DNA from 2 places in the Sphaerisporangium rubeum genome. Region 2 is predicted to be linked to the other one. Evidence: predicted binding sites of a transcription regulator. Region 2 holds the regulator's gene; the other holds the start of a gene.
What was found. The regulator HrcA, encoded in region 2, represses chaperone genes, less so after heat shock. The targets are predictions, from matches to a motif close to TTGGCACTCTCNNNNNGAGAGTGCCAA.

Region 1 (4,618 bases), 1.7 Mb from region 2:
GGGGTGGAGGAGGGAGGCGGTGGCCGGGTCGTGGATGCGTACGGGAGTCGCGCGCATGCCGGGGCCATAGGCGTCCACGAGGGTGGGGCCGAGGAGGCGGATGTCGGTGATCGGCTCTCCGCGGCGGAGGGGGGCGGCGAGGAGGCGGCCGGTCACGTCGGTGCCGGGGCGGATGGCGCCGTCGGGGATGGTTGTGGTGGGGAGGTTCACGGTGGTGAGGTCGCCGGTTGTCAGGGGGCCGCTGCCGAGGTCGTGGGCTGCGGCGAGGACGGCGGTGGTGGGTTGTGGCCGGACGGCGAGGGTGGCGCACCACAGGGCGGTGGCTGCCAGAAGGGCCGCCAGGAGCCGGCGATGGCGGACGATCAGCCGGAGTGGGGGTGATGTCGGCCGCATCGCCGGCTCCTGAGGATGAGGTGTGGGTGATGGTTGCGGATCAAGGGAGGGTCAGAGGGAGGGGGATGCCGGTGAGGGTCTCGGGGCAGGGGCAGGTGCGGTCGAGGGAGAGGTCGTTCACCACGGAGGCCACGAGGGTGCGCATGCGTTGGCTGTTGGCGGCGAAGAAGGTGAGGACTTCTTCGTGGGTGACGCCTTCGCCGGCTTCCACGCCGGCGTCGTGGTCGGTCACCAGGGCAAGGGGGGTGTAGCAGAGGGCGAGTTCGCGGGCGAGGACGGCTTCTGGGTGGCCGGTCATGCCGATGATGGACCAGCCGTTGGAGCTGAACCATTTCGACTCGGCTCTTGTGGAGAAGCGGGGGCCCTCGATGATGACCAGGGTGCCGCCGTCGACGGCGGGCCAGTCTTCGGCGACGGCTTTCTCGTAGGCGAGAGCGCGGCCTCGGGGGCAGTACGGGTCGGCGAAGGAGACGTGGACGGCGGCGCCGGCCTCGTAGTAGGTCTGCTCTCGGCCGGAGGTGCGGTCGATGAGTTGGTCGGGGATCACCAGGGTGCCGGGGCCGTAGTCGGCGCGGAGAGAACCTACGGCGCTGGGGGCCACCACCTGGCGGACGCCTAGGGAGCGGAGGGCCCATAGGTTGGCGCGGTACGGGATGCGGTGGGGTGGGTAGCGGTGGTCCCGGCCGTGGCGGGGGACGAACGCCACGGAGCGGTCGCCGATCTGGCCCACTGTGATGACGTCGCTCGGGGGGCCGTACGGGGTGTCTACCTCGATCTCTTTGGCGTCGTCCAGGAGGGTGTAGAACCCTGAGCCGCCGATGACGCCGATGTCCGCTGTCATGACCATGGGCGAGAGATTAGCGCGCTGTGGAAAAGGGGGAAGGGGGCTGGGGTTCATCCTGTGGAAAACCCTGGGGCCGCAGGTCCCGCGCGCGCCGCGGGACTGTCTTTCAGCTCTTCACGGGTGCCGTGCTCGTGTCGATGGCGTGCGCCGGTGGCCGGAAAGGAGCGCCGGTTCCTTTCGGTTCGCCACATCTGCGCCGATTGGCGGTGGCCCAAGGGAGCACAGGCATGGCTGAAGGCGAAGTCCACAGGCCCGAGGTGTGGTACGGCCAGCCGGTCGAGTGCCGGCATGATCGGGACATTCAGGGCCGTATCCCCCGAGTGGTTGTACGGCCGGGGCCGTACAACCGGGGGTCAGGCGGCTGAGGTTGTGGTGGTGCTGGAGGAGGAAGGGGCTGTGGTGGCCGGTTCCTTCTTGGGGGTGGGGTCGGTCGCCGGGGTGGTGGACGAGCCGGGGGTGGTGGTGCTGGTGGTGCTGGACGAGCTGGAGGACCGGTTGTCGGTGCGGTAGAAACCGGAGCCCTTGAAGACGATGCCTACGGCGGAGAAGACCTTGCGGAGCTGGCCTTGGCACTGGGGGCAGGTGGTCAGGGGGTCGTCGGTGAAGCGCTGGACGACCTCGAGGCCCTCACCGCACGCGGTGCAGGCGTACTGGTAGGTAGGCACGCACTCCTCCTTATATGGCTCAAGCCTGATTGGCACTCTACCGGTGCGACTGCTAATGGTACGCAGCCGACTAGGGTAAACGCCACCCGGAAGCTTTCTAATCCCGGTCCAAGGGGTCGTTGCGGGGTGGGGAACCGCTGGTCAGGACAGGCTACTGGGAGGTCGGGGGGCCGAGATCCGCCTGGTGGCCGCCATGTTCGAGGTGCCGGTCGGCCCGGGGTGTGAGCATTGGTCTATGAGGTGGGTTGGTGGTGGACGGTGCCTGGGGCTGCTGGGGTCGCTCGCCGTACGCGCGAGGAGGACGTCAGAGGCCCGTCGGGTGGTCATTCGCCGCGTTCGCCGAACCAGCCGGCGAGTTTGCCGCGGCGGCTGATGGCGCGGAGGCGGCGTTCGACGGTTTGGCGTAGGGCTGCGGTGGTGACGATGAGGAGTTGGTCGCCGGAGCGGAGGCGGGTGGTGGGTTCGGGGACGTAGGAGTGGTTGTCACGGACGATCATGGTGACGGCCGCGTCGGAGGGGAGACGTAGTTCGAAGATCTCGACGCCGTGCAGGAGCGAGCCGGGTGGAATGGCGATCTGGAGGAGCTCGGCGTTGAGCTCCTCCAGGGGAGCGGACTCCACGCCGAGTTCGCGGGCTTCGCCGGGGTCGCTGATGCCGAGGACGCGAGCGAGGTACGGCAGCGTCGGGCCCTGCACCATCGTGAAGACGATCACGATGACGAAGACCTCGTTGAAGATGCCTTTGGCGCCGACGACCCCGGCGGCCCAGGGGATGGTGGCGAGCACGATGGGGACGGCGCCACGCAGGCCGGCCCAGGACAGGAAGATCTGTTCGCGCACGGACAGGGTGTCGATGCGGACGAGCCGGGTCACCAGCGCGGACACGACGACCGACAGGGGGCGGGCGAGCAGTACGAGCGCCAGGCCGCCGATCATGCCGGGGATGATGGTGGACGGCAGTTCGAAGGGGCTGGCGAGCAGGCCGAGCATGACGAACAGCCCGATCTGCGCGAGCCAGGCGGCGCCTTCGGCGAATCCGCGGGTGGCCATGCGGTGCGGCAGGCGTGCGTTGCCGAGCACGAGCGCGGCGAGGTAGACGGCGAGGAAGCCGCTGCCGTGCAGAAGCGTGGCTCCGCTGTAGGTGACGAAGGCGAGCGCGAGCACCGCGATGGGGTAGAGGCCGGACGCGGGGAGCGCGACGCGGCGCAGGGTGTACGCGCCGACGGGGCCGACGACGAGGCCGACGGCGGCGCCGATGGCCAGTTCGAGCACGGCGTCGATCACGACGTGGCCGACGCTCGGCAGGGTGCCGCTGCCGGTGCTCAGCATCATGACGACGATGACGGTCGGCGCGTCGTTGAAGCCGGACTCGGCCTCCAGGATGCCGGCGAGCCGTGGCGGCAGCGGCAGCCGGCGCAGCACGGAGAACACCGCGGCGGCGTCGGTGGAGGCGAGGACCGCGCCGAGCAGCAGGGACGTCCGCCAGTCGAAGGCCAGGAGCCAGTGCACGGCGCCTGCGAGCACGACGATGCTGACGGCGACGCCGATGGTGGCGAGCACCAGGGACGTCGGTACGGCCCGCCGCACGTGCTCCCAGTGGGTGGTGAGACCACCTTCGGCGAGGATCACCGCGAGGGCGATCAGGCCGATCTGCTGGGCCAGGTGCGCGTTCTCGAAGTGGATGCCGAATCCCGCCTCGCCGAGCAGCAGGCCGAGGCCGAGGTAGATCAGCAGGCTGGGGAGTCCCGTGCGGTGGGCGACACGCACTGAGGCGATGGCGACGATGACGACGGCGGATGCGAGCAGCAGCCAGAAATCCAGATCCACCGGCCTCCCATCTAGCGTTTTCCGGCTATTGTGTCGTATTCGTATAGCCCTCTACCACGATGAACTACTTTCAGCTACCGTCACTCGCGACACTCGCGAAACACATCAAGACAGGTCAAACAGGTGACGGACGAGACTTCCCCGGTCGCGGAGAGCGTCGTGGAGGCCGGCGACGAGAAGATCGTCCGGACGGAGCCGAGGAAACGTCCCCGCCTGCTGCGCCGGTTGCTCATCGTGGCGGCGCTCGGTGTGGCGATGGTGGTGGCCGCGGGGTTCGCGCTGGTGATGGAGCGTCAGATCACGCTGAACGGCAATATCGAGCGCGTACCCGGAGCGTTCCCCGAGGAGGCGGGCCGTCCGGCCAAGACGGTCGGTGAGGCGCAGAACTGGCTGCTCATCGGCTCGGACAAGCGGCCGGGTGAGGCAGGCAACCAGCGGGCCGACACCATCATGATCGTACATATCCCCGCAGACCGGGCTCGGCTCACTCTCATCGGCATCCCCCGCGACTCCTATGTCCGTATCCCCGGACACGGAAACAACAAGATCAACGCAGCGTACGCCTTCGGTGGCCCGCAGTTGCTGATCCGTACGGTCGAGAACCTGACCAAGGTCCGCATCGATCATTTCGCGGCTCTCGACTTCAAGGGCTTCGTCACGATGACCGAGGCGATCGGCGGCGTCGACGTCTACGTCGCCAAGAAGGTCTACGACCCGGCCAACAAGGTCACCTGGCCGCAGGGCACGGTGCACCTGGAGGGTGAGAAGGCGCTGCTGTTCGTACGGCAGCGGTACAACCTGCCAGAGGGGGACTTCGACCGCATCAGGCGCCAGCAGGCGTTCATCGGCGCGATGGGTCGCAAGATCATCAGTCGGGACCTGCTCACCGA
Region 2 (4,618 bases):
GCTGGATGACCGAGCCGAAGCCGCCGCACTGGGGGCAGGGCCGCGCCGTCATGACCTGGCCGAGGAACGAACGGGTCACCTGGGAGATCTCACCCCGGCCGTGACACATGTCACAGGTGTCGGGGTGGGTGCCTGAGGCGGCGCCTGAGCCGTGGCAGACCTCGCACAGCACGGCGGTGTCGACGACCAGCTCACGGGTGGTGCCGAACGCCGACTCCGCGAGGTCGAGCTCGACGCGGATGGTGGCGTTGCGGCCCCGCCGCGCACGCGAGCGCGGCCCGCGCGCCGCGGCGCCGCCGCCGAAGAACGCGTCCATGATGTCGCTGAAGGGGAATCCCGCGCCGAACCCGGCACCCGCACCCCCCGCGCCGCCGCCACCACCGAACGGGTCGGCGCCGAGATCGAACATCTGGCGCTTGTTGGGGTCGGACAGGACCTCGTACGCCTGGTTGATCTCCTTGAAACGCTCCTGCGTCTCAGGGTCGGGGTTCAGGTCGGGGTGCAGTTCGCGCGCGAGACGGCGGTACGCCTTCTTGATCTCGTCCTGGCCCGCGTCACGGCGGACGCCGAGAATGGCGTAGTAGTCGCGCGCCACTAGGACCCCGCCAGAATCTGGCCGACATAGCGTGCCACTGCGCGCACCGCTCCCATGGTCACCGGGTAGTCCATTCGCGTCGGGCCCAGCACTCCGAGCCGGGCCAGTTCATTGTCGCCCGAACCGTATCCGGCGGCGACGATGGAAGTGCCGTGAAGGCCGGAATAGGGGTTCTCCGACCCGATACGCACCGTGACAGGGGAGCCGCCGGCCTCCCCGAGCAGCCGCATCAGCACGACCTGTTCCTCCAGCGCCTCCAGCACGTCGCGCAGGCCGACGGTGAAGTCGGCCGTGAGGTTGGCCGTGCCGGCGAAGACGATCTTCTCCTCGTGCCGGTCGACCAGCGTTTCCAGCAGGACGGAGGTTATCGTGCCCGCCATCGGCCGGTCGTCCTCGGGGAGACGCTCGTGCATGTCGGCCACCGTCTCGGGGACCTGGCTCAGCGCGCAGCCGTCCAGGCCGGCGTTGAGCACGGCCCGCAGGTGGGCGATGCGGTCGTCCTCCACGACGTCGGGGAGGTCCACGACCCGCTGCTCGACCCGGCCGGTGTTGGTGATCAGGACCAGCATGATGCGCCGCTCCGACAGCGGCACCAGCTCGACGTGGCGCACCGTGGAGCGGATCAGCGACGGGTACTGCACCACCGCGACCTGCCGGGTGAGCTGCGCCAGCAACCGCACCGTGCGCGTGACGACGTCGTCGAGGTCGACCGCGCCGGCGAGGAACGTCTCGATGGCGCGGCGCTCGGCCGCCGACAGCGGCTTGATCTGCGACAGCCGGTCGACGAACAGCCGGTAGCCCTTGTCGGTCGGCACCCGGCCCGCGCTGGTGTGCGGCTGCGCGATGTACCCCTGCTCCTCCAGCACCGCCATGTCGTTGCGCACCGTGGCAGGCGAGACGCCGAGATTGTGCCGTTCGGCCAGCGCCTTGGACCCGACGGGTTCGTTGGTGGACACGTAGTCCTCGACGACGGCGCGCAGTACGGCCAGCTTGCGATCATCGAGCAACGTGCTCACCTCCTGCCTGCTTTGCGTGCCTGCGTGAACGCGGTCCTGGCACTCAGTGTTCCCGAGTGCCAAGTGTACGGCTCCCGCAGGCACGGTGCGATAACCCGCGGGGCACAGCACGGGTGCGGCCGCTACAAGCGGGTTGCTATCGACCGGCAAGTGACATGGTCCACACTTCTCGCATGACCGAGAACACCCCCCGGCCCGAGGACGCGACATCGCGCATCGCGCGTCCCTACCCCTTCGGCGAGCAGGCCGCCCCCGGCTCGTCCCCTCACGGTGCCCAGGGAACCCCTTCTTACGGCGCTCAGGCGAGCGGCCCCGGTGACCGTCCGCCCTTCGGCTCCCCCTCAGGCGGGCAGAACTACCCGCCGCCTCCCGGCGGCCAGGGACCGTACGGTCCCCCTCCCGGCCAGGGCCACGGCGGCCCCGGTGGCGGGTACGGTGGCGGGTACGGCAACCCCCAGCAGGGGTACGGGCCCCCGCCGGGCGGCCAGGGTTACTCCCCGCCTCCCGGCCAGGGCTACGGCGGCCCGTCCTACGGCGCGAACCCCCCCGGCTACGGCACTCCCCCGCCGGCCAAGGGTCAGGTCCGTCCGAGACTGTTGTGGGTCTTCCTGGCGTGGATCATCGCGGTGGTCTGCGTCGGCATCGGCTTCGCCGGTTTCGCCGGCGGCCTGTTCAAGACCCTCGGCGACGCGGCGCCGTCCAAGACCTTCCAGAGCGGTGGCAGCGTGGTCGCCACGGTGGACCCCGCGCAGAAGCCCGCTCTGTACGCCTCGGCGTCCGGTCCCGCCAACGTGACGTGCGTCGCGGAGAACGCCGCCGACGGCCGCAAGGCCAAGCTGACCAACCCGTCGACCTCGCAGACCATCACGGCCGACGGCCGCGTGTGGGAACTGCTGTTCAACATCGGCGTCCCCGCCGCCGGCGACTACAAGTTCACGTGCCAGGCCGAGGAAGGCCAGCAGGTCGTGTTCGGCGTCGGCCGCTCGCTCACGGCGAACACCGGCGCGCTGGCCGGCGGAGTGGCCGCGTTGTTCCTGGTGCCGCTGATCGGCTTCCTGTTCGCCTTGATCGTCACCATCGTGGTGCTGGTGCGCCGCAGCCGGTTCCGCAAGCGCCTGGCGCCGAGCGCGCCGTACGGCGGCGGGTGGCAGGCCCCGCCTGGCGCCTGAGCTTGCTAGCGTGCCCTGCTATGCGGGACTACGGACGGGATGTGCTGGCCGGCGGCCGGTGGAGAAGGCCGCGGGCCGAGATCCCGCGCGTCCCCGCCGAGCCGGGCCTGGTCGTGGAGGACGCGAACGGCGCCGGGGACGGTTTCTGCGGCGCCGTGGTGGCATGTGACAAGGAAGCCGTCACCCTGGAGGACCGCTTCGGGAGGCGTCGCGTCTTCCCGCTGGCCCCCGCCGCGTTCCTGCTCGACGGCAGGCCGGTGACGCTGGTGCGACCCGAGGGCCAGGCGGCGCGCACCCCCGGTCGCAGTGCGTCCGGGTCCGTCGCCGTGACGGGCCTGCGCGCGCGGGTCGCGCGGGAGAGCCGCATCTACGTCGAGGGCCTGCACGACGCGGCCCTCGTGGAGAAGATCTGGGGCCACGACCTGCGGGTCGAAGGCGTCGTCGTCGAGTACCTCGAAGGCGTGGACGACCTGCCGGCGATCGTCGAGGAGTTCGCCCCCGGCCCCGGCCGGCGCCTCGGCGTCCTGGTCGACCACCTGGTCCCCGGCTCCAAGGAGAGCCGCATCGCCGCACAGGTGTCCTCCCCCCAGGTCCTGATCACCGGCCACCCCTTCGTGGACATCTGGCAGGCCGTGAAACCGTCCGTCCTCGGTATCCCCGCCTGGCCAGACGTGCCTCGCGGCGTACCGTGGAAGGAAGGTGTGCTCGACGCGCTCGGCTGGCGCCTGACCCCGCCGGACGCCTGGCGCCGCATCCTCGGGTCGGTCCGCACCTACACCGACCTCGAGCCCCAACTCCTCGGCCGCGTCGAGGAACTGATCGACTTCGTGACCACCGAGGAGCACTCATGACCACTCCACCCGACCCGGCCGACGAAACCCGCCAGGCCCCCCGCCCCTCCTTCGACCCGCCCTCCGGCCCCCACGGCACCCCCCAGGACCAACCCCAGCACCACACCCCCGCCGACTCCGGCCGTCCCCACGCCACCCCCGCCTACGGCCCGCCATCCCAGCCGTACACCACCCCCACCCACGACCAGCCCTCCTACAACCACCCCGGCCCCGCGCCGTCCGACCACGGCACCCCACAGGACCACGGCCAACCGGCTTACGGCCAGCACGGCTACGGACAACCCGGCTACGGACAGCCCGGTTATGGCCAGCCCGGCTACGGACAAGCTGGTTACAGCCAACCTGGCTACGGACAACCCGGCTACGGCCCTGGCTACGGACAGCCCGGCTACGGCCCCGGCTACGCCAACCCGGCGTACGGCCAGCCGCACGTCCCCGGCCGCTACGGCCCGCGTCCCGGCACCGACGACACCACGATGGCGATGCTCGCGCACCTGCTGGGCCTGCTCACCTCGTTCATCGGCCCCCTCATCCTCTACGTCACCAAGAAGGACGAGTCCCCCTACGTCCGCGACCAGGCCGCCGAGGCCCTGAACTTCCAGATCACCCTGGTCATCGCCTACGTCGTCTGCTTCGTCCTGTCGTTCCTGATCATCGGCCTCATCCTCTTCCCGGTCCTGTGGATCGGCTCCCTGATCATCATGATCATGGCCTCGGTCGCCGCCAACCGGGGAGAGAACTACCGCTATCCACTGAACATCCGGTTCGTCTCCTGACGACAGGCCTTTCGTGATCGGTGACGGACTCAGCCAAGTGCGAGAGGCCCCGGCCATCGGTCGCCGCGGTATCAGGTCAGGTCGCGGATCACGGCGTCCGCGAGGAGGCGGCCCTTCAGGGTGAGGACGGCGCGGCCCTTGGTGAACGGGGCCGGGTCGAGGAGGCCGGTGGCGAGGGCTCTGGCGGCGGCGGGGCGGGACGGGGGTGGGA

Region 1: BJ992_RS29345 (FmdB family zinc ribbon protein) is a predicted target of HrcA. The motif match lies at 1,932-1,958, and genes of this name have one in related genera.

Annotation. Positions count from the first base shown of each region.
Region 1 is NZ_JACHIU010000001.1:6,930,302-6,934,919, reverse strand. It holds gene cpaB (Flp pilus assembly protein CpaB) at 1-393, opposite strand, end outside; gene BJ992_RS29350 (S-methyl-5'-thioadenosine phosphorylase) at 434-1,240, opposite strand; gene BJ992_RS29345 (FmdB family zinc ribbon protein) at 1,591-1,902, opposite strand; gene BJ992_RS29340 (potassium/proton antiporter) at 2,226-3,728, opposite strand; gene BJ992_RS29335 (LCP family glycopolymer transferase) at 3,852-4,618, shown strand, end outside.
Region 2 is NZ_JACHIU010000001.1:5,261,282-5,265,899, forward strand. It holds gene dnaJ (molecular chaperone DnaJ) at 1-595, opposite strand, end outside; gene hrcA (heat-inducible transcriptional repressor HrcA) at 595-1,602, opposite strand; gene BJ992_RS22435 (hypothetical protein) at 1,785-2,780, shown strand; gene BJ992_RS22440 (DUF3097 domain-containing protein) at 2,801-3,631, shown strand; gene BJ992_RS22445 (DUF4870 domain-containing protein) at 3,628-4,407, shown strand; gene hemW (radical SAM family heme chaperone HemW) at 4,479-4,618, opposite strand, start outside.